Regions from separate parts of the Zhongshania borealis genome, predicted to be linked through region 2. Evidence: predicted binding sites of a transcription regulator. Region 2 holds the regulator's gene; the other holds the start of a gene.

Region 1 (10,941 bases), on a different contig from region 2:
TGTTAGACACCATTAATTCAGAACCGCCGTTGAAACCGAACCAACCCATCCACAGGATGAAGGTACCCAATGTCGCCATTGGTAGGTTTGCACCTGGGATCGCATTAACTTGACCGCCTGCGCCATACTTGCCTTTACGAGCGCCAAGCAGCAATACGCCAGCCAGTGCTGCAGAAGCACCACACATGTGCACTATGCCAGAGCCTGCAAAGTCAGAGAAACCAGCTTCAGACAAGAAACCGCCGCCCCAGCTCCAAGAACCTTGAAGAGGGTAGATGATGCCAGTCATAACAACAGCAAAAGCTAAGAATGCCCACAACTTCATGCGCTCAGCGACCGCACCCGAAACAATAGACATAGCGGTTGCTACGAATACCACTTGGAAGAAGAAGTCAGATGAACCTGAGTAGTAAGTATCGCCGTTAGAGGCCAGTACTTCTTCTACTGACGCATCAGCAATTGAGTTGCCGAACCAAGCGTCTGGCAGAATACCGCCTTCAGAACCGCCGTACATAACTGTGTAGCCACATAGTAAGTACATGGTACATGCCACCGCAAACAGGGCGATGTTTTTAGTTAAAATTTCTGTGGTGTTTTTAGAACGAACTAAACCAGCCTCGAGCATGGCAAAACCTGCTGCCATCCACATTACGAACGCGCCCATCACTAGGAAGTAGAACGTGTCCAGGGCGTACTTGACCTGTATGATGTCTTCCATCACATGCCCTCCAAAGGGAAAGAGAATAATCTTGTATTTAAATGTTTATTTAAACCGCAAACCTGTGAATCTAGATGGCTTCTTCGCCAGTCTCACCGGTACGAATACGAACAACCTGCTCAAGCGCAGTAACGAAAATTTTGCCGTCGCCAATTTTGCCGGTATTCGCTGATTTAGTAATTGCTTCAATAGTTGGCTCAACAGAACCATCAGCAACTGCAACTTCAATCTTCACCTTAGGAAGAAAATCTACAACGTATTCAGCGCCACGATACAATTCGGTGTGACCTTTTTGGCGACCAAAACCCTTAACTTCGGTAACAGTTATTCCCTGTACACCGATGTCAGATAGCGCCTCACGCACATCGTCAAGTTTGAATGGCTTAATAACAGCCGTAATCAATTTCATCGGAAATCTCCTGTTAATGTGCGTCGATCACACACTAGGACTAAGTTAAAAAAATGACCGGTGGCAACACTGCCACCGGTCGGGGTATTACATGGAAATAGGCAAGCTGTAAGAAACTACAAAGTTCATATCGTCGTCATTGTCTTCGTCGATCATCTGGCTGAAGGTAAAGCTCAGATTATCGTTGTAGGCGTAAGACACGTCGAAGTGAGCGTAATTTGAATCTTCATCGTCGCTATCGGTGCCGCCGAGGGTGAATGAGAATTGCGCAACATCATAGCCCAAGGTGTAATAGAAATAGCCGTTAGCGCCAGCAATGTTGTCATAAATCGTCAAGCTAACTGGGCCTAAACCTAAGCCAAGAATAATTTCGCTCAAATCACCATACGTGTCGCCGTTATCAACGAAACCTGCTGATGCACCTGGATAAACATAGTTCCACACACTCAGATCAACGCTTAGCGCGCCTACTTCAGTTGCATAACCAGCGTAGTAATCTACCTCTTGCCCTGCAGTGTCATCGCCGCTAGAACCCCAAACACCGGCATAGAAACCGGCACCGCTTACGGTGATATCACCAGAAACAGCTGGAGAGCCATCGCTCAGATCAAAACCACGCCACAAGTACATACTGGCAACAGAAGCGCTCGCTGATACTTCAGCAGAAGCTGGGGCAGCAACCATGGTCATTGAAGCAGCTGCAACACCGGCAGCCAGTAAAGTTTTCATTTTGTTCATGTTGTAGTCTCCGCATTTAGTATAGAGAAAGTGATCAAGCACATTCCTGTTGTAGCTATAGCACTTTCAGTGCCAACATCATTTTTATTGTTTAAAATCAAAAGCTTAAATAAAACTCGTTTGGTGAAGTTAAATCTAGCCATTTACCGGTCTTTGCCTAGTAAGGTCGAAAACACCGGGTACGCACAAACTTAGAGCATTAGGGCGAATATGCAAAAAATAAATGCCACAAATATAAGCACGCCTGAATAAATACGGAAAATACTCGGCTGGAAAACGCCTTTAATAACGCTAATTATCTATTTAAAAACAACAGGATAGCCACAGTCAGACCAATTATGATGCAACGTCGGCAACGACCTCTGGAAAAAACGCACCAATTAAGTGCCGCCGCACTACAAGCCAGCGATTTGCACCCTGAAACGAAAAAAGGATGCCATTGGCATCCTTTTAAAGCGCTAATAAACGACCTATCACAAAGCGCCAGTTACTTATTGTGCCTCTAGCTGTTCAACTCGCTTGCGCAATTGTTCTATTTCACGCTGCAGGGCCTTAAGGCTTAAGGGGTTAACGTTAGTCGGCGCCACTTTAACAGTACTCATGATCAGCTGATCGAGCAGAATACGTCCGGGCTGCCCCGCCGACGCTGTCGAACCTGGACTCCCGGCCAAGCCACCGGATGCACCCGCTACCCACTTACGACCGCTGCCCGTCAGCGATTTTCTAGTCTCGTAATGGCCGCTGCCGCCAGCGCCACCTGAGCCGGCATCACCGCCCTCACCGCCAGCGCCACCATCGGTATTAATATTAAGCCGGCTCACCATCGCGTCGCCAGATTCGGTCTTGGCTAAACTTTGATACAAGAAAGTCACGTCGCCGCCGCGACCACCTTCACCGCCATCACCACCGTTACCGCCCTCACCAGCCACATCTGCTCCGCAACCGCTATCAAGGTCAGCACCGTCGCCACCCGCACCACCGAGGCCACCGTCGCCACCGGCACTTAAAATCCGCATACTGCCTAGGCTTTCTAACGCGAGTTGTAAGCGGATTTCGACACCGTCTGCACCGGCTTGCCCAATATTGCCAGGCTGGCCGTCGACAAACTCGTCACAGCTTGGCGCAGAAATACCGGCCGCGCCATTCACACCTGCCGCACCGCGGCCATCAATCACCACGTTTTTACCAATACTGGCCACGCGCGCATGAACACGCCAAGAATTAACCCCTGGCGCAAAGCTAATTCGCGCGTCGTTACCTATGCGCAAGTTATCTAAAATCAACTCCTGTTGATCGACACCAACAAGGTATGCCTGGCCAGCCGGAATTGTTAAATCGGTTGCCATGCTCGTTAGCGGAACCAAGGCTAACGCCAGTGTGGCAAGGTATTTCATGGACTTTTCCTAAAGGGGTGAAGGCCGCCATTATAGTCTTTGGTAAAAATAAAAATGCGGCATTTAGTGTGAATAGTCATCAATTTTACTCGTCTGCAGCCCGATGTCTAACTCGAGCTAGTTGCCTTAGCAGAAACGATGAAGTGACCTGCATCGAAATTATCTCGGCAGGCGCAAATAGCCACGTGAACGGAGTGAATTCCTTTTCCTTCGGGGCCCGACGTCAGGCATCTGACCCAGCTGAATTACACCGTCATATGACGGCGCACGTCCTCCTCAACCATTTCGTCGCCGCGACCAGACAAGATCACTTCACCGCGATCCATTACCGCGTAGTAATCCGCCAGCTCACGGGCAAAATCAAAATACTGCTCAACTAAGACAATCGCCATCTCACCTTGCTGGCGCAGGATGGTAATAACATTGTGGATGTCCTTAATAATAGAAGGCTGAATTCCCTCGGTGGGTTCATCCAGTACCAACAAGCGTGGCCGGGTAATTAAAGCTCTGGCAATCGCCAATTGTTGCTGCTGCCCTCCAGACAAATCGCCACCTCGACGCTTTAGCATACTTTTCAGTACGGGAAACAAATCGAAAATCTCTTGGCTGATTTGACGCTGACTGCGCTTGAGTGGCGCGTAACCGGTATAGAGATTCTCTTGTACGGTCAGCTGCGAAAAAATCTCTCGCCCCTGAGGTACGTAAGCAACACCCGCCCGAGCGCGATCCGCCGGCGCCATGGCGCTAATGTCTTTACCGTCCAATACGATACTGCCGCCACGCACAGGGTGCCGACCTGTAATAGCCCTGGCCAAACTCGACTTACCCACGCCATTGCGACCGAGTATGCAGGTCACCTTGCCCTTTTCTGCGCTAACATTTACTTTGCGTAAAGCCTGACTCGCGCCGTAGTAGAGATCGATATCATTCACTAGCAACATAGTGTTAACGCCCTAAATAAACTTCGATTACCCGTGGATTGGCCGACACGACGTCGAGACGGCCTTCGGCGAGAACACTGCCCTCATGCAACACCGTCACTTTGCTGTCTAATGCTTTAATGAAGTCCATATCGTGCTCGACCACCACAATGGTGTGCTCGCGGTTAATTTCTTTTAATAGCGCAGCCGTTTCCATGGTTTCTTGATCCGTCATTCCCGCGGCGGGTTCATCGACAAGTAAAAGCTCCGGCCCCTGCACAATCAGCATGCCAATTTCTAACCACTGCTTTTGACCGTGAGAAAGGCTGCCAGCCAAATCACCGGTTTTCGCTTTTAGGCCAACCAGCTTTATAACTTCATTAATACGATCACCCTGCTCACTGCTCAATTTGTGCCAGAGCGCACGAATCACACTGCGGTTGCCCGCCAAAGCCAGTTCCACATTGTCCCAAACTGTTAGGGTTTCAATCACCGTGGGTTTTTGAAATTTGCGGCCGATACCCAAGTTCGCAATATCTGCTTCGTCGTATTGAGTAAGGTCGATACTGTCACGAAATCGCACTTCCCCCGAATCGGGTCGAGTTTTACCAGTGATAATATCCATCATGGTACTTTTGCCCGCGCCATTGGGACCAATAATGGCGCGGAGCTCACCCGGCGCAATATCAAGCGACAAATTATTAATGGCTTTAAAACCATCAAAACTTTTGGTTACGCCGTTCAGGTACAACATGCTCTGCATTTGAGCGCTGTGAAAGCCCGGACTCTTCACTACCGCACTCATGACTCTGCTCCTTGCGATGTTGGCGCGTTGCGCTCAGCGCGGCGATCCTGCAATTGCTTAACCACCCCGACAATTCCCTTGGGCAAATACAAGGTGCTGATCACAAACAACGCTCCTAACATAAACAACCACACTTCTGGAAAGGCGCCGGTAAAATAGGTTTTGGCATAGTTCACCGCAACCGCGCCAATGACTGCACCGAATAATGTGCCACGTCCGCCAATAGCCACCCAAATAACAATTTCAATGGAATTGATGGGGCCAAATTCGCCGGGATTAATAATACCGACTTGAGGTACATACAATGCACCAGCAATACCCGCCAAGATCGCCGACACCACAAACACAAAGAGCTTAAAGTGCTCAACCCGATAGCCCATAAATCGCGTGCGACTTTCTGCGTCACGTATCGCCACCAAGACCCGACCGTACTTACTGCTAACAATGGCGCGGCACAATATATAGGCGCCCATCACGCTCAGCGCCGACAAGGCGAACAATACACAACGAGTTATATCCGATTGCAAACTGAAGCCAAGAATATCTTTAAAATCCGTGAGGCCGTTATTGCCGCCAAAGCCCATGTCGTTTCGAAAAAATGCGAGTAACAAGGCGTAGGTCATTGCCTGGGTAATAATCGACAAATAAACCCCCGTTACCCGCGAACGAAATGCCAGCCAACCAAACACAAACGCCAATACCGCTGGAACCAAGGCCACCATAAACATGGCGAAGAAAAAATTATCAAAACCGTACCAATACCATGGCAATTCGGTCCAGTTCAAAAACACCATAAAGTCCGGCAGGTCAGCATTGCCGTAGACCCCGCGTTCACCAATCTGCCGCATTAAATGCATGCCCATGGCGTAGCCGCCGAGGGCAAAAAATGCGCCGTGACCCAAACTCAGAATCCCGCAATACCCCCAGATCAGATCCAAGGCTAATGCCAGCAGGGCATAACAGAGATACTTGCCTAACAAGACCACAACATAGGTTGGAATGTGTAAAAAACTGCCCTCAGGCATTAACAAATTACACAGCGGCACCAGCACCATGGCGGCGAACAGCACCATTAACAAATAACTGCCGGCTTTATCGGCCAGCAGTAAACGGCCGATGGCACTGCGTTCAAATATTTTTGTATTCAGCATGGTCAATTAATCCTCTACCGAGCGGCCTTTAAGAGCGAACAAACCGCGAGGCCGCCACTGAATAAACAGAATGATGAACACCAGCACAAAGATCTTGGCTAGCACGGCGCCAGCAAAAGGCTCTAGGAATTTATTGGCAACCCCAAGACTCATCGCCGCAAAGAAGGTGCCGAACAAATTGCCGACCCCGCCAAACACCACCACCATAAAGGAATCGATAATATAAGACTGCCCCAGATTCGGGCCGACATTGGTGAGCTGACTCAAGGCCACTCCAGCGATACCGGCAATACCCGAGCCCAAGCCAAAGGTGAGCGCGTCTACCCAGCCGGTGCGAATACCCATGGAATTTGCCATGGCACGATTTTGCGTCACCGCGCGCATTTGCAATCCAACAAAGGTTTTCTTTAACAAGAACACCAGCAGTAATAAAACAATCAAACTAAAGGCAATTATGTAGAGGCGGTTATAGGTTAACGACAAGGCGCCGTTAATCTCTAGAGAGCCGCTGAGCCAGCTTGGCGCAGTTACGGATTTGTTTAACGGCGAAAAAATGCTGCGCACCGCTTGCTGTAAGATCAAACTGACGCCAAAGGTCGCCAACAAAGTTTCCAATGGCCGGCCATACAAATGCCGGATAATACCGCGCTCAATGACGATACCCACTAAACCCGACACCATAAACGCGGCGGGAATCGCAACGATAATGGAGTAGTCAATATAATTGGGCATCAGCAGCTGAATAACGTAGGTGGTGTAAGCCCCCAACATCATCATTTCACCGTGGGCCATATTAATGACCCCCATCACGCCAAAGGTGATTGCCAAACCCACCGCAGTGAGCAACAGCACTGACCCCAAACTCAAACCAAAGAAAGTGTTTTCAATTAATTTATATATTTTCGCCTCGCTGCGCATTTCTTTTAATACGGCGGCGGCAGATTCTCGCACCAGCTCATCATTTTCTAAATATTCGCCGTCACTACCGGTGAGCTGCATGGCTGCGAGAATTGACATCGCATCCGAGTCCAGCGTGCCTCGAAAGGATTCAATCGCCTCTAAACGCAACACTTGCTCATCGGAATTTAAATTCACCATTGCTGCGGCGAGCTTGAGCGACTCAATCACCTTTGCGTCGGACTCCATCACCAAGGCCCGCTCAATGGCCACGAGAAATTCCGGTGATGGGCTGCGAACCAGATTTTTGGCTGCCTGTAGGCGCACGGCGACATCTTCACTGCGCAGCGCTATTTCCGCCAGCACACCGCGCAGCACCGTGCGCAGTTCATTGTTAATACTGATCTTGCGCACCGTGCGGCGGCCTAGTACGCCGAGATTTTCGCCACTGATTACCGTCTCAGCTGAATAGCCGTCGGTGTGGCTCTGCGCATAAACGAGTTGCCGTTCTTTTTTGGTGTAATACAAATCACCTGCTTGTAGCGCTTCGAGTACGTCAACGCGCTGCGGCAAATCAGAATTGGCTATGAGATTAATTAAGTCGATTTTTTCAGAAGTGCTCTTTGCGCTAATTAATTCATTCAATAAAAGCGCAGCATCCTCACTTTGCATTTTATTCTGGTCTACTGTCGCAATTGGCTCAGCAGTACCTTGCGTAGACAAGCTAATGGCTATGCAAAAAAACAGAAATCGAAATAGTGATTGCGTATAGCTGTGGGTCAGTTTCATTGAAACGTCCATTTACAAGAGATACCCCGCCAGCATATGGCGGGGTACTTTTTGAGAAAGAAGCCCGGGGGAGCTTCTTTCGTTCCGCTAAAGTTTAAGAACAGACGGGTACTAGTAATTTTGACCTGAACACGTTTTGGTTTCAGTGTTGTAGTTACCGCACATGACTTTAGGATCTTGCCAATCTGCGGTGAGCTTAGCGCTCTCTGGCAGGAAGTCAGTCCACGCATCGCCGGGGACTGCAGCCTCGGTTTGCCATACGATATCGAACTGGCCATTTTCCTGAATCTCACCAATTAACACTGGTTTGGTCAGGTGATGGTTAGGCAGCATCGTTGCAACACCGCCGGTGAGGTTCGGTACGCTAATGCCAATAAGCGCATCGTGTACTTTATCGACTTCAGTTGTTTTCGATTTCTCGACAGCTTTCACCCACATATTAAAGCCGATATAGGTGGCTTCCATTGGGTCGTTCGTCACGCGTTTGTCGTCGCCGATATACGCTAGCCACTTATCAATAAATGCATCGTTCACCTCAGCATCTGCGCTCATGAAATAGTTCCACGCTGCAAGGTGGCCAACCAATGGGCCGGTATCAAAGCCAGACAGCTCTTCTTCACCTACCGAGAACGCCACCACTGGAATATCTTCTGCCGACAAACCTTGGTTAGCTAATTCTTTGTAGAAAGGAACGTTGGCGTCACCGTTAATAGTCGAAACCACGGCCGTCTTTTTACCTTGAGAACCAAACTTCTTAATATCAGAAACGATTGTTTGCCAATCTGAATGGCCGAAGGGCGTGTAATTAATCATGATATCTTTTTCAGCCACGCCTTTACTCTTAAGGTAGGCCTCAAGAATTTTGTTGGTGGTGCGTGGGTATACATAGTCGGTTCCCGCTAATACCCAACGTTTTACCGAGCCACCCGCGCTGCTCATCAAGTAATCAACCGCAGGAATTGCCTGCTGATTGGGCGCTGCACCGGTGTAGAAAACATTCTTAGACGACTCTTCGCCTTCATACTGAACAGGGTAGAACAACAAACCGTTTAGCTCTTCAATGACGGGCAATACCGATTTCCGTGACACAGAAGTCCAGCAACCGAAAATAACGTCTACCTTCTCTTTTTCTAACAGCTCTTTGGTTTTCTCCGCAAACAAGGGCCAGTTCGACGCCGGGTCAACAACCACAGCCTCTAGCTGCTTACCAAGCAAACCACCTTTTTTGTTTTGCTCGTCGATGAGCATCAGCACGGTGTCTTTCAATGTGGTTTCACTGATCGCCATGGTGCCGGATAACGAATGTAAAACACCGACTTTAATGGTGTCCGCCGCTTGGGCGATGGAGGCGCTTAGCGACAAGGTCGCTGCCGCCAACACAATACTGCTGTGCTTGGCGAATGCCTTGATAGATGATTTTGTTTTCATACTTAGCTCCCAACTCTATTTTTTATACCGCTAATTAATTCAATCGCGCAGCGATTGTTAATAACGGGCCCTGGTAAATCTCCCAAGAGGTATTAGCAGAATTGGTGCCAACCAAGCCGAAGTGCTCATTTACGGGGCTTAGCGGAAAAAAGAAGGCCACAACTGAGGCACAGCCGACGGCGACCAGCCTCAAGCGCGTGCAACAAAGCGCACTAAATATGCGCCTGCGCACCAAAGGTGCACTAGGTAGGTTTTATTGGCTGAGCAATAAGAAAAAACCGAAGCCGATAGCGAATACCGCAGACAGCGACTGCACAGCATGTTGCAACCACTGATGCCCCCGACCGAGCCTTGCAAATCCGCCGCGCAGGGCAAACCCCAAGGCGGCCATGGCGACAATTAAACCAAGGTTAAATAGGAGTACGTGAAACATACCCAAGGAGGGATTCGCCAAGCCTGCAGCAGGGATTACCGCCAATAGCGGCGCCGAGCCCGCACTACCATGGATCACGCCAATCAAAACCGCGGAACTCAGAACGCCCTGTTTTGAGTCATGGCTTTGATGCTGACGCCACAAATGATAGAAGCTTAAGCCGCCAATGCCGATCAACATCCAGCCCACCATGGCTTCTGCAAAAGCACTGAATTCAAAGGGAATTGCCGTACCCGCCAACAACACCAAACTCGCCACGGCAATCACCGCCAAACCATGGCCTAGCCCCCAGTGCAAGGCGAACCGGAAGCTGTGGCGGCCCTTGTCCCGCCCACTCATACCACTGACCGCGGCAAGGTGATCAGGGTCAAACGCGTGTACCACCCCCGCGGCAAAACCAAGGAGTAAAATACTGAACAAAGGCGTAGTTTCCGCAATCAATGTCGTAATCCTTTTCTATTAACAGCGCTAGGCCGCTGGTCTTAAGCGCCGAGCATGCCCTGTTCAACGATAAAATTAACGATCTCCGCAACACCGCTACCGTCTTTTAAATTACTAAAAATAAACGGCTTGTCGCCACGCATGCGCTTGGCATCACGGTCCATCACAGCAAGGTCTGCGCCCACCAGTGGCGCGAGGTCGGTTTTATTGATAATCAGCAAATCGGAGCGTGTAATACCGGGCCCACCTTTACGCGGAATTTTGTCGCCGGCAGAAACATCGATAACGTAAATGGTTAAATCCGACAATTCGGGGCTAAACGTCGCGGCGAGATTGTCGCCACCGCTTTCGATCATGATTAAATCTAAATCTGGAAAGCGACCACTAAGTTCGGCCACCGCGGACAAATTCATTGAGGCGTCTTCGCGAATTGCCGTGTGTGGGCAGCCGCCGGTTTCTACGCCGAGAATCCGCTCTTGATCCAGTACCTCGTGGCGCAATAAAAACTCCGCATCTTCCCGGGTATATATATCGTTGGTGATAACAGCAATATCAAAACGCTCGCGCAACTCGGCGCACAGGGTTTTAACTAGGGCCGTTTTACCCGAGCCAACTGGACCACCAATACCAAGCCGCAGCGCAGGCTTTTTCATAAAATTACTCCGTAAATTCTAAATAACGAAAGAGGCGTTTCGACACTAGGATCGAAACAACCTCGAATACTGGGTTTCATGCTGGGCCGATGCCATGGCCAAGCCGGGTAAGCCGACACCGAGATCCTCATCGCCGCGGGTCTTGGCAACACTCACTGTGGTCTC
Region 2 (10,941 bases):
TGCCTTCGATTTACAAGAAGTAAAAGCAGAATTAAATTGGACTTATGATAATGATCATTTGGCGCTAAACAGCGGTTTAATTCTCGCAGAGAATGAAGGGGTGCCCGTTTCGGTATTGCTGGGCCTTGATTTACCTTTGCACAAGGATACCGCCACTGAACCACAGATGAGCCTGGTAATTGGCGCGCGCAATGCGGATGCGGCGGTTCATCAACGCTTTACACCGAAGGTTCTGAGCGACTCGCTGCTTGCTTGGCTCGAGCAAAGTATTCTTGGCGGCAGGGTAAACAGCGCTGGTTTTATCTATCGGGGCTCCCTGGTTGCTGGAAGCGATGAACATCCTGCCGTGCAATTGCATTTAGATCTAGCGGATGTTGAATTGGCATTTCATCCTGACTGGCCAGCACTTGAGGTGCCTGTAGCTGGCGTGCTGATCGACAATGGTCTTGTAACGGCGTCGGCAGAGGGTGGCGCCGAGTTAGATGGACTCGCCGTTGAAGACCTTGCGGTGGCAGTTGGGCCAATGGGTGATGGCGTATATGCCTTAGACGTTAGTGCCAATGCCGAGCCTAAGTTCACGCAAGTTCAACGACTGCTGACGAAAACGCCGCTTCATCAATATCTTGGAACAGTCTTTGATAACTGGCGCGGCGAAGGCGATGCCAATGTCGATTTCGCCCTGAAAATGCCATTCACCGAGGCGCCCGAGCTGCAAATCAGTGTTGACGCTGATATTGATTTTAAAACTATCGAAATGCCGGACTACCGCTTAATTTTAACCGGCGCGCAGGGGCATCTCCACTATGAATCCGACAAAGGCTTGAGTAGTTGCGATTTGGCGGCACGCCTTTATGGCCAGCCGCTGCAGGGGCAAATCAAACAGACCGACGGAAAGCTGAATATTGACGCGAGCGGCAATATTGATATGGCGGATTTGGGCCGTTGGACTGGGCAACCGGTGATGGGCTTTTTTAGTGGTAGCACAGCGGCCAAACTGCATGTTGAAACGGGCGCGAACGCTGGCTTAACGGTGACATCGGATTTGCGCGGGGTGGATGTTTTACTCCCTCAACCACTTTATAAAGCGGCAGAGAGCACGCGCGATATTAAAATTACCCTGCCCTTTGGCGAGGGGCTGCAGGTAATGCACCTGAGGATGGCTGATCAGTTTAGCCTGTTACTCGGGTTTCAAAAAGACACGGACATTAGCGCAAATTTGTCCTTTGGTCTTACCTCCGGGATTGATACATGGCACGACTTGACGCCGGGCCAGATGCGTATCAGTGGGCGTCTGGCATTTGCTGACTTTGACCAATGGCGCCGAGTTTACGATCGCTACGTGGAGTTGGCCGCGAATGGCGCGGCGTCAAAAGAGGGTTTGGAGTTTAGCGTAACGAAGCTGCGCATCGATGAGGTAATGATTTTCGACAGTTTGCTAGAGTCGGCCCAATTGTCGCTGCGGAGCGCCCCTGATGCGTGGTTTTTACATATTAATAGTGCGCAATTATTAGGTGATATTCAGATTCCAAGAGTGGAGCTTGACCCGGCCCAAGCCTTTAAAGTGACGCTAGAATCGCTGAATTTACCTAAACCCAAAGCTTCTGCCGCTAACCCCCTAGATGGGATAGACCCTCGAAGCTTGCTGGATGTTAATCTGGATATCGCCAAACTTAGTATTGGTGATGAGCAGCTCGGTAGTGTTGGTTTTGACTTGCGTACTGATCAAAACGGGGCCTATTTTAATAATGTGCGCGGCAGTTTACGCGGGATCGAATTGGCGACTGTGGCCGGTAGTACCAATTTAACATGGTTGCAGGATGACACCGGCCGAGTCTCGTCTCAGTTGCAAGGCCAGTTTGGTATTAGCGACTTGGGTGATGTTTTAGAAAGTTTTTCCTACCCTCGAGTAATGGAAACGCGGCGTGGTAATTTTGATTTAAATCTTCAGTGGTTCGGTACCCCGGCAGCATGGGCACTCGCTGATAGCCAAGGCGAGTTTAGTTTCTCCTTTAAAGACGGTCGGTTTTTAAAAACCTCGGATGCGGCCAGCGGCACGCTGCGTATTTTTAGTATTTTTAATATGGCTAATATTGTGCGGCGCTTGAAGTTCGATTTTCGCGACGTGTTTAAAAAAGGTATCTACTTTGATCGTATGCGCGGCGGCATCAATTTGGCTGAGGGGCAGTTGGCATTGTCGTCGCCATTAGATGTGCATGGGCCTTCGAGTCGTTTCCAAATGACCGGCGGGATCAATTTGCTCACCGAGGTGCCTGATCTGCGTTTAGTAGCAACCCTGCCAGTGGGCAGTAATTTGCCTTGGGTGGCTGCGCTGGTAGGCGGCTTACCCGCGGCTGCGGGTGTCTATGTGGTTAGCAAGGTATTTGAAGAGCAAATGGACAGTTTTTCCAGCGCTGTGTACGAGATTTCGGGAACAATTCAGGAGCCGGAGCTGACCTTTAAAAATATCTTTGACGATGAAAGCCTTGATGGTTCTGAGCCGCAGGGGCGGAGCGCAGGTAAACCGGGGGTTAAGTGATGAGCGTCAATGTAGCTGCAATTCAAATGGTGTCTAGCCGCGTTCTTGCTGAAAATTTGCAGCAAGCCGAAGCCTTAGTGGCCGAGGCGGCGGCAAGAGGGGCGCGATTGGCGGTCCTGCCAGAGAACTTTGCGCTTTTTGCGAGCAGAGAAATTGGTGTGCTCGCCAAGGCTGAGGCGGTCGACGCATCGCTGCAGACATTTCTTAGTGAGCTTGCAAGGCGTTACCAGCTAATTCTCGTGGGCGGGACAATACCTATTCCCGCCGACGATGGGCGAATCTACGCAACGAGTTTTGTTTACGCGGCAAATGGCGATTGTCTTGGTTACTACCGCAAAATACATTTGTTTGACGCTGAGGTCGGCGACAGCCAGGGGCATTACCGCGAGTCTGATACCTACGCACCAGGTGACAGTCTGGCGGTACTTGAGACTGAATTGGGTCGCCTAGGTATCGCGGTGTGTTACGACCTGCGGTTCCCCGAATTATTTAGGGCTATGCAGGACCTCGAGGTAGATATCATTGCATTGCCTTCGGCATTTACCCGTAGTACTGGTTGGGCCCACTGGCTGCCCTTGGTTCGTGCTAGGGCAATTGAGAATCAATGTGTTGTGGTGGCGGCTAATCAAGGCGGTATACATGATGCCAAACGACAAACCTCGGGGGGTTCCGTTGTGGTCGATAGTTGGGGGCGGGTGTTGGCAGAGGCAGGTTTAGGCGCTGGCTGTGTTATTGCATCTTATGATGCTGAGGAACAGGCTGCACTTCGTAAGCGAATGCCGGTTGCCCAGCATCGCCGTCTATAAATTTAAGGTTTAGTTCGCCGCTTTGGCGGCTTGAAGCTCTTTCAAGTATTGGAATAATTTACGCTTAGCCGCAGGTGGTTTTTTCGCTTGGGCATCTTTGTTTATCTGCATGACCAATTGCCGTAAGCGTTGGCGATCGGCTTGCGGGTAGTCGACTAACACTTGTTCAATGGCGCTTACGCCCGTGTTTGCCAATTCATCGCGCAGTAGCTCTAGGCGGTGAAATTGTTGGGCTTGTTCGCGCTGGCCTTCTTCACGCTTAGCTAAACCGGCTTCAATCTCAGTTAGGTCAATGTCGCGCATGAGTTTGCCAATGTATTGCAGCTGGCGGCGCAGTGCCTCGCGGCTGGTCAATCGCCTCGCGGTGACTAAGGCTTCCGCTAAATGCTCGTCGAGAATGGGTATTTTCGCTAGCTCGTTGTTGCTGAGTTTAACCAGCTTTTCCCCCATTTGTTGCAGGGCTTGCATTTCTTTTTTTACCGCCGTTTTACTAGGGCGTTCCGACTCTGGCGTTGCTTCAGTCACATTAAAATCCGTTGCTATTAGGCGTAAAAATAGGTGGCTAACCCGAGGAAAGACATAAACCCGATGACGTCGGTGACGGTGGTCAGTACCACACCGCCGGCCAAGGCGGGGTCAATATTCAGTGATTTCATCGCGAGTGGCAGCACGGCGCCGGCCAGTGCCGCGGTGACGAGATTAATAATCATGGCTGCGGCAATAATACCGCCCATTAAGGGATCGCCAAACCAGATAGTAGTCGCGCCCGCCACTATTAAGGCCCATAGCGCGCCATTTATTGCGCCTACTAATATTTCCCGGTTAATTAGCCAGCGGCTGTTATCTCGACTGATGTGGCCAAGCGCCATACCGCGAATAACCACCGTTAAGGTTTGGGTGCCGGCGACACCGCCCATGCTAGCGACAATAGGCATAAGCACCGCGAGGGCGACGACTTTTTCGATAGTGGCTTCAAATAAATTAATAACCCCTGAGGCAATGAAGGCCGTGAGCAAGTTGATTCCCAGCCAAATTGCCCGTCGTGGCGCTGTGGTGAATACGGCGGCAAAGGTGTCTTCGTCCTCGTCCAAACCGGCCATGCTCATCAGCGAGTGGTCAGATTCTTCACGGATAACGTCAACGACGTCATCGATAGTGATTCGGCCAAGTAGTAGACTATTCTCGCCAACGACGGGTGCTGATACCCAGTCATTACGGGCGAAGAGGGTGGCGACTTCTTTGGAGGACATGTCCGCAGAGATCGGTTCGACCTCGGTGTCCATGATTTCCCTCACCGTCACGCTGGGGTCAGACACCAATAGCTTACGTAGTGACAGTATGCCGATGTATTGATCGTTGCGGTTTACGACAATCAAACTGTCCGTCATCTCTGGCAGGCTTTCGTGGCGTCGTAAATAACGCATCGCGACATCGAGGGTGATGTTTGGCCGCACGGTGATCGTGTCGGTGTTCATCAAGCCGCCGGCAGTGTCCTCGTCGAAGGACAATACGTGTTCTACGCGAAGGCGGTCCTGGTGGTCCATGGACTCGAGGACTTCACGAATAACCCGGTCAGGCAATTGCTGGAGAATATCGGCGATGTCATCGGCTTCGAGGCCTTCGGTGATGGCCGCAACTTCCTCGGCGTCCATCTGCCGCAAAAATTGGCTCTGCACCTCGTCATTGAGATGTTGAAGGATGTCGCCTTCATTTTCAGTGTCGATAAGCTGCCACAAGACACTACGGATCTTATGTGGCGTTGATTCAATGAGGTGAGCGGCGTCTGCGGGGGGCAGGCCGTTTAGCATGCGACGAATTTGCAGGAATCCGCCGGAACCCAAAGCGTCATTGAGGGTTTTGAGTTGGCTCTCGGTTTGTAGTTTGTCTGCAGTCTGGGCCATACCTATCCCTAGCCTGAGCCGTAATGGATTTGTAAGAAGTCTGGGCAATTATCCTTGAAAGCGCGTCGCGCAACAATCCACAGAGTAATCGCGAGTAAAATAAACTTTATTACTCTCCTTCGCCAAAGCGTTGATTTATCAGGTCTTGTATTGCAGCGAGGGCTGCCGTCTCATCACTACCTTCGCAGCGCACCGTAATGTCACTGCCTTTGCTGGCGGCGAGCATCATTACTGACATAATACTTTTTCCGTCGACACTTTTGTCGCCAATAGCAAGCGTGATTTTTGAACTATATGCGCCAGTAGTAGCAACGAGCTTGGCCGCAGCGCGGGCGTGTAACCCCAGTTTGTTGATGATTTTGATTTCTGCTTCGACCATCGTGTCGCCTCTAGTTCTGGAGTTCGCGATGGCGAACTTGGAGGTCTGGGTAGCTACTGCGCATTGCCTCAGCCAAGGATTCAGCCATATATACTGAGCGATGCTGGCCACCGGTGCAACCAATGGCAACCGTGAAATAGCTGCGGTTGCTGGCTTCTATTTTGGGTAACCAAGTTTGCAGATACTGCAAAATGTCGCGGCGCATTAGCTGGACGTCGGCTTGGCCACTAAGGAATTCCTGCACCGCCTGGTCCTTGCCAGTAAGGCTGCGCAAATTTTCTTGCCAGTGCGGGTTAGGTAGCATCCGTAGGTCGTAGACTAGGTCTGCATCGATCGGCAGGCCGCGTTTAAAGCCGAAGGATTTAATTTGCACAGCTAGGCGGCTGGCGTCAACGCCAAGAATGCGGTCGCGAATAGCGGCGCGCAGCTCGTGTACCGTCATATCGCTGCTGTCGATGGCCAGCGAGGCTTCGACCACAATCGGCTCCAGTAACCGTGACTCAAGCTTAATTGCATCGGCCAGTGGCAGGGAGTCAGTTGTTAGCGGGTGGCGACGGCGTGTTTCGCTAAAGCGTTTGATGAGTTTGTCGTCTGCGGCATCGAGAAAAACTATTCGTAGGCGAGCATGTTGCTGAACTTGCTCGCAGAGCCCTTTGAAGCGCGCTAGGCCGTCTTGGGAATTGCGAGCGTCGATACAGACGGCAACTTGCTTGTGTACTTTGAGTGGGCTTTGGGAAAGCTCACGAACCAACTCTGGAAGCAGCGACACGGGAAGATTGTCGATCGCGTAAAAGCCCTCATCCTCGAGTTGGTGGAGCGCAGTACTTTTGCCTGATCCAGAGCGGCCGCTGAGAATGATGAGTTCCATACTAAGCTTGCAGAGCTCGGTCTAGCAGGGCTTGGTCGGAGCTTGCGCTGCGCAGGCCGCTGCGGAATTCTTCTTCATTAAACGCGGTGGCCAGTGCGCCCAACACTTTGAGGTGCTCGTCGTGCGCTTCTGCGGGAACGATAAGTGCAAATACGAGGTCGACGGGTTGGTCGTCAATAGCTTCAAAATCGATAGCTTGGTCGAGTTTGAGTAACATTCCGGTGATGGCGGTGCAGCGGCTGCTGCGGCAGTGCGGGATCGCTACTCCGTGACCAATGCCAGTACTGCCAAGGCGCTCTCTGGCAAGTAATTCATTAAATAATTCATCGGCGTCAAATTCACTGTTGTCAGCGCTAATGCCTGCCGAAATAAATTCGAGAAGTCGTTTTTTGCTCGTAATAGACGCACCGCTATGGGTGCGTCCTAAGGTAAGAATGGAATTGAGTATCATGGTTTCTTGCAACAGTGGGTTAGGTCAGGGGCCTTAGCGGCCCAGGGTTTTTTCTTTGTGCTTTATCAGTTGTCTATCGAGCTTGTCGGTCAAACTGTCGATTGCCGCGTACATATCCTCTGATTCACAAGTGGCAAATAAGTCGGCGCCGGCAACGTGCACAGTGGCTTCGGCTTTTTGGATCAGTTTTTCGACGGACAGAGTGACGTCGGTATTGGTGATGTTGTCAAAATGTCGTTGAAGTTTGCCGAGCTTAGTATTGACGTAATCGCGAAGAGACGGGGTGACGTCAACGTGATGACCACTAACAGTAATCTGCATATTTTGCTCCTTCATCGCTGAAAATAACTAGCGCCTCACGGCGCGTGTATGACGACAATGACCGTAACAGGGGCACTGCCACTATACCAGTCGTTTCCGCTCGTTAGAGGGCGGAATAACCAGTGATTCTCGATATTTTGCAATGGTGCGACGGGCGACTTGTATGCCCTGTTCACCCAGTAAATCGGTGATCTTGCTGTCGCTTAAGGGTTTGCGGGGATTTTCTGCCGCCACCAGTTTTTTGATTAGTGCACGAATGGCCGTAGATGAGCATTCGCCGCCGGTATCGGTAGATACATGGCTTGAAAAAAAGTATTTTAGTTCAAAAATACCGCGTGGCGTGTGCATGTATTTTTGTGTTGTTACGCGGGAAATAGTGGACTCGTGCATACCAACAGCTTCAGCAATATCGTGTAACACCAAGGGTTTCATTGCTTCGTCGCCGTACTCTAGGAAGCCGCGTTGGTATTCGACAATCTTAGTGGCGACTTTCATTAGAGTCTCATTGCGGCTAAGCAGACTTTTAATAAACCAGCGCGCTTCTTGCAAATTGTCGCGAATATAGTCGTTGTCACTGCTATTACTGCTCTTTCTGGCCAGCGCGGCGTAGTGCGCATTAATTTGAATTTTAGGTGCAATGTCGGGATTTAGCTCTACCAGCCAACGATCTTCTTTTTTGCTAACAAACACATCGGGAACAACATATTCGGTGTCGTCGGCACCAATGCTATCGCCGGGCGTTGGGTTGAGAGACTGAACCAGTTTTATAATGTCGCGGAGCTGTTCTTCCTTCAAACGGCAGCGGCGCATTATTTGGTTATAGTCGCGATTACCCAATTGCGCCATATATTGGCTAACAACAAGACGGGCTTCTTCAACTAGCGGTGTGTCTGGTGGTAGTTGCTTGAGTTGAATTAACAGGCATTCTTGCAAATCGCGCGCAGCTACGCCTGGCGGATCAAACTGCTGGATCAGATGTAAAATCGCATTAAATTCTTCGATTTCGATTTCGTCACTGGCAAAACCGTCTACGAGATCTTCGGCGCTTACCGTGAGTCGGCCGTTATCGTCAATGGCGTCGATGATGGCCTCGGCAATCAGTCGATCGATATCGGACAGGCGGCTAAGATTTAACTGCCAGCGCAAGTGGTCTTGTAGAGTATCTGCGCTGGAGTTGCGGTAATCGTTGCTGTAATCACTGTCCTCTGACGCCGAACCGCTGCCAGAACCACTGCTGGTGCCGCTGGACTGATAGACGTCGTCCCACTGGCTATCTACGGGTAAATCGTCGGGGATATCGCTGCGTTCGGCCCACTCAGTATCTGCCTCAGGCTGGGGGGCCTCGGTTTCTTGATCGCTACTTTTTTCGGCTTTCTTAGGTTCGGCAGAGGTGGGCTCGGTATTCACTTCAAAATCATCGCTGTCGTCGCTGATTTCGAGCAGGGGGTTAGAATCTAGTGCCGATTGAATTTCTTGCTGAAGATCGAGGGTGGAAAGTTGTAATAAGCGAATCGCCTGTTGCAGCTGGGGTGTCATTGTCAGGCTTTGACCGACTTTGAGCTGTAGCGATTGTTTCATAGGCAGTGTCTTCTACAACAAGAGAGTGGTAACACGAGCAAGCTGTTTTTGCCCTACCGGCAATAATTATGCCTCTCTCTCAGTGTAGTCGGGACAATCATTGCCTGCAATACCTGTGCCGATTCATTTGTTGGTTGTCGGCGTTATAAGGTGAATTTGTCACCGAGGTATATGTCTCGAACGATCTGATTATTTAGCACGGTATTGGCGTCGCCCTCGGCAACGATACGGCCTTCGCCGACGATATAAGCCTTATCGCATATATCGAGGGTTTCGCGAACATTGTGGTCAGTAATGAGTACGCCAATACCCCGAGCCTGCAAGTGTTTAACGATGTTTTGAATGTCATTTACAGAGATCGGGTCAACGCCGGCAAAGGGCTCATCCAATAGGATAAAACTGGGTTCTGTGGCCAGTGCTCTCGCTATTTCAACCCGGCGTCGTTCGCCGCCAGAAAGTGCCATTCCCATTGAGCTTCGAATATGTGTTATGTGGAATTCTTGCAGTAGCGACTCAAGTTTTTCTTTACGCTGCTTGCGATTGAGGTCGCTACGGGTCTCAAGAATCGCCATGATGTTATCGGCGACGGTTAATTTGCGAAATATTGAGGCCTCTTGTGGCAGATAGCCCACGCCATTTTTCGCGCGTCCGTTAATCGACAGTTTGGTAAGGTCGCGGTCGTCGAGACGTATGGTGCCGCGGTCGGCATTGACGATGCCCACAATCATGTAAAAACAGGTGGTTTTACCCGCGCCATTTGGACCTAGCAAGCCTACAATTTCGCCGCTGCTTATGGTGAGAGAGACATCTTTGATGATTTCGCGACCCTTATAGGCCTTGGCGAGATTACTTGCTTGCAAAACAGGCATGGTTAGCGCAATTCTCCGCTGAGGGCATTGTCTGGGGTCGGCTCACTAGCCTCATTCGCTTTGTTGCTTTCGGGCTGTTCGCTGTCGGGGATGGCTTGCGGTTGCAGCGTCATTTTTACGCGATTTTCTTTTTCGGTGGTGCCGCCGTCGGCGATCACCATTTGCTTGCGACCGCTATAAACCACGCGGTCACCAGAAATTTTGGAACCCTGGTGAGTAATTGACGCATTTTTTTCAAGAAGAATTTCTTCTTGCGCTAGGCTGTATTCAATCCGCTGGGCGCTGGCGATAACAACGCCTTCTTCGGCGCGAGGCTGCTGCTCGAAATAGGCGGGGCTGCCCTCCGCAACGACTTTTTCAACTTTACGATCCGATTCTATGATGGTCAGTTTGTCGGCGCGAATTTTCAGTGAACCTTGGCTCATGCTGACGTTGCCAACATAAACACCTTGGTTGTTCTCGTAAATAGCCCGGTCAGAGCTCAGGTTAATAGCCTGCTTACGATCGTCGGGTAAGCTTAGCGCTGAGCTGCTGATGGCGAACAGAAAGCTAGCTATTAGCGCGGCATTATATGGGGTCATAGTGGCCTTTTACCTGGTCGAGGAGTTCAACGCGTTCATTTTTCATACTGGCTTTAAGGCCAACGGAACGCGTTTTGCCATTGCGTAGCGATAGCGTTAATGGCTGGTCGGTAGTCACTTCGCTGCTATCCAAGTTTATTCTCAGTAATTCGGTACTGATTTGCGCTTGGCGAATTAAATCTTTGACAAGCACGGTGTCGAGTAAGGTCAGCTGTTCGCCGTCTTGAGAGAGCTTTCCTGCCTTGGCGCTGGCAGTCCACGGGCGCTGGTCAGCGATATTGCCGATATAAAATGGGTCTTGCAATGATATTGAGCCGTCGGAAATTAGTCGTTCAGCGCTGCTTGCGCGCCATTTGTAGGCAATTTCACCGTCCCGACTGTACTTAATGCCGTCGACTTGGCTTAAGTGGGAGTCGGCGTCGGGCATTGCCTCAAAGCGCTCGACAATGCTTAATTTGCCGCTTTCACTGTACTGGGTGAGGTAGACCACTGTGCCGGCCATTGCTGTAATGGCCGATAGCACAGAAAATACGGTGAATTTTATTTGTTTCATTTTAGAGGTATTGCTCCAAGGCATTATTGAGCTTGCCCTGCGCTTGCAGAATTAGCTCGCAAACCTCTCGAATAGCGCCACTGCCGCCGGCAGCGCGG

Evidence for each region. Region 2 encodes sigma-54, which starts transcription at its own class of promoters, with help from an activator protein. Its sites were predicted from a motif close to TGGCACANNNNTTGCNNT; they were not measured.
Region 1: the regulator sigma-54 is predicted to act here: its motif matches at 1,923-1,940, upstream of ABD836_RS06875 (TorF family putative porin).

What each region holds. Positions count from the first base shown of each region.
Region 1 covers NZ_BAABDM010000002.1:134,285-145,225, forward strand. The annotation lists gene ABD836_RS06865 (ammonium transporter) at 1-718, opposite strand, end outside; gene glnK (P-II family nitrogen regulator) at 789-1,127, opposite strand; gene ABD836_RS06875 (TorF family putative porin) at 1,215-1,865, opposite strand; gene ABD836_RS06880 (hypothetical protein) at 2,357-3,259, opposite strand; gene urtE (urea ABC transporter ATP-binding subunit UrtE) at 3,505-4,200, opposite strand; gene urtD (urea ABC transporter ATP-binding protein UrtD) at 4,205-4,984, opposite strand; gene urtC (urea ABC transporter permease subunit UrtC) at 4,981-6,135, opposite strand; gene urtB (urea ABC transporter permease subunit UrtB) at 6,142-7,821, opposite strand; gene urtA (urea ABC transporter substrate-binding protein) at 7,933-9,249, opposite strand; gene ABD836_RS06910 (urease accessory protein UreH) at 9,503-10,123, opposite strand; gene ureG (urease accessory protein UreG) at 10,165-10,776, opposite strand; gene ABD836_RS06920 (urease accessory protein UreF) at 10,822-10,941, opposite strand, start outside.
Region 2 covers NZ_BAABDM010000011.1:58,987-69,927, reverse strand. The annotation lists gene ABD836_RS17770 (YhdP family protein) at 1-2,536, shown strand, start outside; gene ABD836_RS17765 (carbon-nitrogen hydrolase family protein) at 2,536-3,342, shown strand; gene yjgA (ribosome biogenesis factor YjgA) at 3,352-3,867, opposite strand; gene mgtE (magnesium transporter) at 3,885-5,243, opposite strand; gene ABD836_RS17750 (HPr family phosphocarrier protein) at 5,353-5,622, opposite strand; gene rapZ (RNase adapter RapZ) at 5,633-6,490, opposite strand; gene ABD836_RS17740 (PTS sugar transporter subunit IIA) at 6,492-6,941, opposite strand; gene hpf (ribosome hibernation-promoting factor, HPF/YfiA family) at 6,975-7,262, opposite strand; gene ABD836_RS17730 (RNA polymerase factor sigma-54) at 7,344-8,840, opposite strand; gene lptB (LPS export ABC transporter ATP-binding protein) at 8,984-9,709, opposite strand; gene lptA (lipopolysaccharide transport periplasmic protein LptA) at 9,712-10,290, opposite strand; gene lptC (LPS export ABC transporter periplasmic protein LptC) at 10,277-10,843, opposite strand; gene ABD836_RS17710 (KdsC family phosphatase) at 10,845-10,941, opposite strand, start outside.